2 regions of the Fictibacillus sp. Mic-4 genome follow, and region 2 is predicted to be linked to the other one. Evidence: riboswitches for the same ligand, from Rfam matches in the RefSeq annotation. Region 2 holds a riboswitch; the other holds the start of a gene.
What was found. Region 2 has a riboswitch for cyclic di-AMP ahead of kdpF (K(+)-transporting ATPase subunit F). Riboswitches for the same ligand answer to the same signal wherever they lie in the genome.

Region 1: linked by a shared signal. The riboswitch ahead of WD019_RS13545 (potassium channel family protein) and the one ahead of kdpF (K(+)-transporting ATPase subunit F) in region 2 are both predicted to bind cyclic di-AMP.

The regions. Positions count from the first base shown of each region.
Region 1 is NZ_JBBHZM010000020.1:53,025-57,238, reverse strand. It holds gene WD019_RS13550 (undecaprenyl-diphosphate phosphatase) at 675-1,457, shown strand; cyclic di-AMP (ydaO/yuaA leader) riboswitch at 1,583-1,717, shown strand; gene WD019_RS13545 (potassium channel family protein) at 1,801-2,457, shown strand; gene WD019_RS13540 (TrkH family potassium uptake protein) at 2,497-3,816, shown strand; gene WD019_RS13535 (amino acid permease) at 3,806-4,214, opposite strand, start outside.
Region 2 is NZ_JBBHZM010000059.1:3,470-7,683, reverse strand. It holds gene WD019_RS20445 (BglG family transcription antiterminator) at 1-1,655, opposite strand, end outside; cyclic di-AMP (ydaO/yuaA leader) riboswitch at 1,996-2,132, shown strand; cyclic di-AMP (ydaO/yuaA leader) riboswitch at 2,180-2,328, shown strand; gene kdpF (K(+)-transporting ATPase subunit F) at 2,576-2,653, shown strand; partial or broken gene kdpA (potassium-transporting ATPase subunit KdpA) at 2,691-4,214, shown strand, end outside.

The DNA of each region.
Region 1 (4,214 bases), on a different contig from region 2:
GCCGTTCTCAAGGACAAAAATGAGTCCTTGAGGTAGAAATGTGTCCAATAGAGCCCGTCTCAAGGACAAAAATGAGTCCTTGAGGCAAAACTTTGTCCAATAGAGCCCGCCTCAAGGACAAAAATAAAGAGTGGAGGGAAGCCACTGAAAAAGTTCCTTTTAATAAAAAACTAAAATTTTTGAAAAACCAAAACCCAAAAAAACAGTATTTTTCACTTAGGAAGTGGGGGATAGCATCGTGTTTACAATGCATTTCGCTTACCAAAGTGGGGATGTATTTTTTAGGAAAAAGCATTTTTGAAAATTTCTTGGACTTTTTCAGTGGCCTCGAGTGGAGGCAAAATTTTGTCCGATAGAGCTCGTCTCAAGGACTAAAGCGAGTCCCGGAGGTGAAAATATCTCCAATGGAACCGTACTGCAGGGCATTTTTTATGTCGTGGGCTTCAATTTTTCCCCAAAGTGCCTATATGTAAAAGCATTTAATTGGGGGTTCACCAGTTTTGAAGATAGAAGTGAAGAATTCTTATCCAATCTGCTAAAGGATGAAATTCAAAACCAATGATGAAATTGATAAGAACCATCCGATTCCCTCGGTAAGAATAATGAACTTGTACTATTGATTTCCATTCCTGAATACGCTGTACCAATGGACTCGGGATTAGGGGTGACGGATAATGGATTGGTTTCAGGCGATGATTTTGGGGATCATACAAGGATTAACGGAGTTTCTTCCGATAAGTTCAACGGGTCATTTGCTTTTAGGACGGCACCTGTTTCATTTGGATGATGCGGGTTTGTTTCTTGACGCCATGCTGCACTTCGGCACATTAATTGCTGTTATTACCGTCTATTGGAGAGAACTGCTTGACCTTTTGAAAAAACCGTTCTCCCGAATAGGACTGCTATTAATTGCGGGAACGATTCCGACCGTTATTATCGGTCTATCTTTTAAAGATTATTTTGAAGAAATTTCGAAAACGGGTGTGACGGTCGGATGGGAGTTTTTAGCGACCGGTTTCATCTTGTGGGCAGCAGATTCAATGAAAGAAAAAGGATTTAAAAAACTTCATCAAATTTCGTTTGCGGATGCAATTGTCATTGGCACGTTTCAAGGCGCAGCCATTTTGCCAGCTATTTCGCGATCAGGTCTCACAATCGCCGCAGCGCTTTTTCGGAAAATCGATAAAGAGACGGCAGCTTACTTTTCATTTTTCCTCTCCATTCCGGCAATAGCCGGCGGCTGTTTGTTGCAGGCGAAAGATCTTTTTACAGAACAAGCGGAGTCGATATCGTTTGGCGCATTGGCCATTGGCACGATCATGTCGGCTCTATTTGGCTATATTGCGGTCAGATGGATGATTTCTCTATTAAAAAAAGGAACTTTAAAAGGATTTGCCATTTACGTCTGGGGGCTGGGCCTCATTATTGTCGTCCTTCAGCTTACTGGTAAATTTTAATAAAATGATTGACAATTTTCGCTAGGAGGATTAAATTAGACTTAAATTCCTACGAACTGAATAAATGCCTTGAAAATCGCTGAATTCTAAATGTGTGTTTAAAAAGGAGAGCCTGAAAGCTTCCCAAACTTTTTAAACTATCACAAAAAAAGAAGCGGGGGACCCAATCATTCCGGGGTGAATCTTGCATTTGCAGCAAGAGGGGATACTCCATTCCCTAATCCGACAGCTAACCTCGTAAGCGTTATTTGGGAGAAAGGACAGTTTTAACACAGGCTGACCATTTTTCGCAATGGTCTTTTTTTGTTGTTTTCATTTTGTATTCAACATAAGGAGAGAGAGCATGGACAAGCAATTTGCAGTAATTGGTTTAGGACGTTTTGGAGGCAGCATTTGTCGTGAGTTTTCTAATATGGGATATGAAGTGCTCGCGATTGATAGGGACATTGAGCGCGTCAATGAATTTTCCAACATTGTCACACAGGCAGTTCAGGCCAATTCGACCGATGAAAAGGCGTTGCAGGCACTTGGCATTCGCAATTTTAATCACGTTATTGTTTCAATCGGGGACGACATTCAATCGAGCATTTTGACAACATTGTTGTTGAAAGAAATGGGAGTCAAGAAAGTCTGGGTAAAGGCACAGGATGATTATCATCATAAGGTGCTGGAGAAACTAGGGGCAGACAGAATCATTCACCCTGAACGGGATATGGCACAAAGGGTCGCACAACTGATCACATCAGATAAAATCATTGATTTTATTGAACTATCGAATGAATATAGCATCATTGAGATTCCCGTTTCTGATAAGTTGATCGGGAAAACGTTAACGGAATTGGATGTTCGCGCCCGTTTCGGCTGCAACATTGTTGCTATTAAACGAAAGGAAGAGATTTTTGTCTCCTCCATTGCCAACGTAAAACTTCAAAACGGAGATATTCTCGTTGTCATCGGAAGAAATGAAGATTTAAACAGGTTTGAGGCAGAAGGAGTGTAACAGAAAGTGGCTCTTAGAGTAAAAGAGAAAAAGCCATACATGTATAATCCAATTAAATTAAATCCGCCACAAATATTAGCACTCATCTTTCTTTCGCTTGTTATTATCGGTGGGTTGTTATTAAAGCTTCCAATTGCAACAGAAAAACCAATTTCCTGGATCGATTCTTTTTTTATCGCAGTATCGGCTTCAACGGTGACAGGATTAACTTCTATTGACCCGGGTTCTTCCTTTACGTTATTCGGTGAGATTGTCATCATGTTTTTAATTCAAGTCGGTGGCCTGGGAATTATGTCGTTCGCCGTTTTGGTCGTCATTATGATGGGAAAAAGGATTGGCATTAAGCAGAGGCTAATTATGCAAGAAGCCTTAAACCAGCCCTCGATTGGCGGAGTTATTCGCCTTGTACGGAATCTTTTCTTATTTACCGTTTCAATCGAACTGATCGCAATCTTCTTTTTATGCTTAAAATGGGTGCCGGAGATGGGGTTCGCAAAGGGCTTGTACTATAGCATCTTTCATACCATTGCAGCATATAACAATGCTGGATTTGCCCTCTGGCCTGATAATTTGGCCCGTTATGTCGGTGACCCGACGATAAATATGGTGATTACGTTACTTATTATAGTAGGCGGACTTGGATTTACCGTTCTTGTTGATCTTTGGGCGAGCAGGAAATGGAAGAATTTATCCCTGCATTCAAAAGTAATGATCATAGGTACGATTGCCGTTAATATTGTGGCGTTTATTGCCATTTATTTAATGGAACGAAATAACCCGGGAACGCTCGGGAAGCTTTCAGGAGCGGATAAAGTTTGGGCGGCCTACTTTCAGGCGATTGTTCCAAGAACAGCGGGATTCAGCACGATCGATATCGGACATATGGAACCCGCAACATGTCTGTTAACCATTCTCTTAATGTTTGTTGGTGCCGGAAGCACATCAACAGGCGGTGGGATTAAATTAACGACGTTTATCGTGATTGTGGCTGCTGTCGTTACATTTTTACGTGGAAAAGATGAAACGGTTATCATGAAACGGACCATTCGAAATACGATTGTTTTGCGTGCATTGGCCATCTCCTGTATTAGTGCCATCTTTATTTTTCTTGCTGTAATGATTATGAGCGTGACCGAAAAAGGATCATTTTTGCAAATATTGTTTGAAGTCGTATCCGCCTTTGGGACGGTCGGATTAACAATGGATTTTACGATGAATTTAACTGTAGTCGGAAAAATTGTGATTATTTTCATGATGTTTCTCGGGAAAATCGGCCCGCTCACACTTGCCTTTTCGTTGGCAAAACCCGCCGATAAGGCGAATATTAGATACCCCGATGGAGAATTATTTACGGGATGAAAAAAGGCAGGGAACTTACCCTGCTTTTTTTTTCATCATTCAATTTACTATGCTTGCGTCCGTAAAAGAAATAGACGATAAAACCGATAGCAATCCAAATGACAAACGAGATCCAGGTTACTTTGGAAAGGCTGATCATCAAGTAACCGCAAATAAAGACGGTAATGATCGGCAAAACAGGCACAAACGGAACTTTAAACGCTCTTTTCAAGTTAGGATGCGTTTTTCTCAAAATAATTACTGCAATAGCGACTAAAGTAAACGCGGACAATGTTCCAATATTCACCAATTCCGCAAGCGTGTTTAAATCAACTATTCCGGAAATAATTGCGGCAATGCATCCGATTAACCACGTATTTGCAAATGGTGTTTTGAATTTGGGATGAACTTTTGAAAAA
Region 2 (4,214 bases):
TGTTCAATGATTTGAATCGTTTCTTCTTTTAATAGATCGTGCAACACTGGCTGTCTCCCCCTGTAAACATCTACTTTTTTATGAAAGGTCATCTTGCTGAGCGCATCTTTCAACCCTTCTTCATCATAAACATTTGCGAATTGCTCAATCGTGTGCATGAGTTCTTTTAAGGATAAATTTCGGTATTGAAATCCAAAAAGATGCTGATACACTTCATTGACCAAGCTATTTTTTTCAACTGGTGTCATGATTGGCTTGACATGAAAGCAGGGAAGAGCCGTCTCTAGTCCCACTGTTGAAAAAATCAGATCATACCCTTCAAATTTCCCTTCTTGGAATTCCTGCAGTGATAGTGTGCTTTCAACTGTAATTTCTGAGAAAAGCGATTCCAGCTGGTGTTTGACCATTAAGGAAGAGCTAATCCCGCTCGGACAAACGACAAGAGCTCGTTTCTTCTTCGGCATCATTTGTTTCGGCTTTTCTAGCAGAGCTCCAAAATGAATGGCAATGAATCCAACTTCTTCATCAGGAATCGTTATGCCGAGCAATGACCCGATCGGAAGAAGCATTTCCTTCACAATGGTATAAAGCTCTTGATGTTCACTTTTAATTTGATCGAGAAGTGGATTGGTAATGGGAATACGGTACTTCATGCGAAAATAAGCTGGCTTAATATGCTGGTAAAGCGTTTTAATCACTTCATCCTTTTTTTCAAAGGCAATGCACGCTTTTGATTCAAAATCAAGCACAAGCTGTTCGCAAAGCTTAAAGAGCAAATCGCGGTCCCCGTCTTGAACAGAAACGCTGCCTAACGACAGGCCAAGCAACTGAATCGTGAAGTAACAAAGCTCCGATTCTTCTTCCTCCAGCCCAAGCAGAAGAAATAGCTTTTCCGCTACCGACCACATGCGTTCTTTCTTTAATACATTCATTTCATCAGAGTGGAATCGGACAAACTTTCTTTCTTTTTGAAGGAAATAATAGAATTTAAGAAAATAGGAAAACTGAAGTAACCGTTCTTCGACAAATTGCAGTCCTAACATCTTTTCAATGTGTTTGAGGCTGCTGTGGATATGATCGAAGTGAAAATACTCATTTCCTTCGTTTAGCAGGTAATCGATCATTTTCTCGCCGTACGGCACTTGTAATAACTCGGATAAATGCTTCATGACGAGCACTCTCTTGTCCAATTCTGTTCCAATTAGATGATAGCCTCGCTGGCGGGTATAACGAATTTCAACAAGGTATGGGCTGTTCACGTCATTCGCCTTTTTGACATCGGAAATGACGGTGTTTTTGCTCACTTTTAGAAGGTGTGTCAAATGAACTGATGAGATGGGCTCTTGCCGGATAAACAAATAGAGATAAATAAAGATCAAGCGTTCTTCTTCCGTTAAATTAAAATCCCGTTCATTGATAAGGTTTTGCTGCTTTCGAAAATACTCCACAACATCTTCCGGCATCGCGATATAATGAATTCCTTTGTATGGAATTACCGGAAGTCCTCTTTCTTTTAACCAATGATTGACTTTCTCTAAGTCATAAGAAATTTGCCGCTTCGTTAATTGGGTATAATCCATGATCTGATTCATTGTTGTATTCTTCACTTTTAAAAGATAATTGAGCAAAAGCGCGGGACGTTTTTCGATCATCATTGGCTTGACCTCCTGTTTTCATCATATAATAAAACGCTTTCATGGTGGTGAGTGATTGGGAACAATTGATGGGAGGAGCGACGGACAAAATTGCGCTGAACTTCTATCATGGATAAGAAATTTTCAGCGATTCCCATCAATGAAAAAAGAGTTGCGTCAATTGAATGGTCTTTTAATTTAAAGAAATCGTAAGAAAAAAGAAGATTAGATGGGTCAAACTTATTAATACAAGATTATTCATTTAAAAATACAGATATTTTGGTTCATTTTCAATGAATTTCCATCCTTTACAAGCAAAAAAGCAAGGAGTAAGATTAACACTATCTTCATTTTTAAAAAATTCGAATGACCGCTGAATCCAAATTTGGAACGGAGGAACCATCGGAAAGAAATTTCCTGGGGTGAAACTTTTTAAGTCGGGCGACTCTTGCCGTCCGAACCCGTCAGCTAACTTCGTAAGCGTGGTAGGAGAGAGAAGGTGACATTAATAGTATTCAAAAAATTTGATAGTACTCATAACCTTTGCGTCTATATCGCTTAATTCCTCTAAAGGGGAAACGGGGGAACCAACCGTGGCTTCGAGCCACATGGGGTGAATCTCGATCTTTCGAGTAGGGCGACTCTCACGCCCGAATCCGTCAGCTAACCTCGTAAGCGTTTCGAGAGAGGCAACAAATTTCGTGTGCACACGGGTTTATTTAGTGATCCCTGAAGCCTGCGGAAGAGTTCCTCTTCCGCAGGCTTCTTTTTTGTTGCTTTTTTTAAGAAACAGACTCCAAATCAAGTCACTTCATTTGCTATCAAAAGGAGGAAGTCTCATTGAAAGATGTTTTCATGATTGTACTGATGATGGTCACATTCGGCATCCTATGGGGATTTATCAGGTGGTGCGACCGTACAACCGGAGGCGGTGAAAAACAATGATTTTCACTGCGATCGTGACGGGGGGAATTTTTATTTATTTGATCTATGCCCTTATCCACCCGGAAAAATTTTAAAAGAATAGCATTCTACGTTTTTAGGAGGAAACCATACATGGATGCATTGCAAATCGCGGCGGTCATTTTGCTGCTGCTTTTCATTATAAAACCATTGGGAAGCTACATTTATCATGTTTTTTCCAATGAACCGAATAAGACGGACAAATTCTTCGCGCCTATTGAGAAATGCATTTATGCAATATGCGGAATGAAAAACAGGGCGCCGATGACCTGGAAAAAATATACGATCTCTTTATTGTTGAGCAATATTGTTTTTGTTGCGGCTGGTTATGTCATTTTGCGCCTGCAACAATTTCTCCCGTTGAATCCTAACGGGATCAAAAACATGGAACCAACTTTATCGTTTAATACGATTGCCAGCTTTATGACGAACACTAATTTGCAGCATTACAGCGGTGAAACGGGACTTTCCTACTTCTCGCAAATGGCCGTCATCATGATGATGATGTTCGCTTCTGCGGCTACGGGGATTGTTGTGGCAATTGCTTTTATTCGGGGAATTACCACGAAAGGGAACACTATCGGCAACTTTTTTGAGGACTTCATCAAGGGACATACACGTCTTCTCATGCCTATGTCGATCATTCTGACGCTAGTTCTTGTGGGGCTGAAAGTTCCTCAGACGCTCGATCCGTCAATTACGCTGACAACACTTGAAGGAGCGAAGCAGGTTATTGCCATTGGCCCTGTTGCCGTTCTAGAAGCGATTAAACATTTAGGCACAAACGGTGGAGGATTTTTCGGCGCAAACTCTGCGCATCCATTCGAAAATCCAACCCCTCTTACAAACGTAATCGAGATTTTATCTATGTGGTGTATCCCTGCATCGTTAACGTATACTTATGGGCGTTTTGCGAAAAAGCAAAAACAAGGTTGGATCGTATTCGGCGCAATGAGCATTTTATTTGTGGCTTTTCTCGCTCTTATTTACTTCGCTGAAAGTAATGGCAACCCGGCTTTAACGGCTATGGGACTGGAGCCCTCGCAAGGAAGCATGGAAGGTAAAGAAGTAAGATTTGGCATTGCCCAATCGGCCTTGTTCAGCACGGTGACTACCGCGGCCACGACGGGAACGGTCAACAATATGCATGATACACTGACACCGCTTGGGCAAATTACGCCTCTTTCCCTGATGATGCTGAACACGGTATTCGGCGGAGACGGAGTGGGGCTTGTCAACATGTTGATGTATGCCATCATCGGGGTCTTCATTTGCGGATTGATGGTTGGCCGGACACCTGAATTTTTAGGACGGAAAAGAGATGAAATTAATTGCGGTGGCATTGCTAGCCCATCCGTTGCTTATTCTAGGGCCAACTGCCCTGGCATTTCTAACTGAGCTGGGAAAAGGCGCGATTTCAAATCCCGGGTTCCATGGGATTTCGCAAGTACTATATGAATTTACCTCATCTGCTGCCAATAACGGATCGGGGTTTGAAGGTTTGGGGGACAATACGCTATTTTGGAACATTTCAACCGGGCTTGTGATGCTATTGGGTCGCTATGTTTCGATCATTTCATTGCTCGCCGTAGCCGGGTCCCTTGTTCGAAAACAACC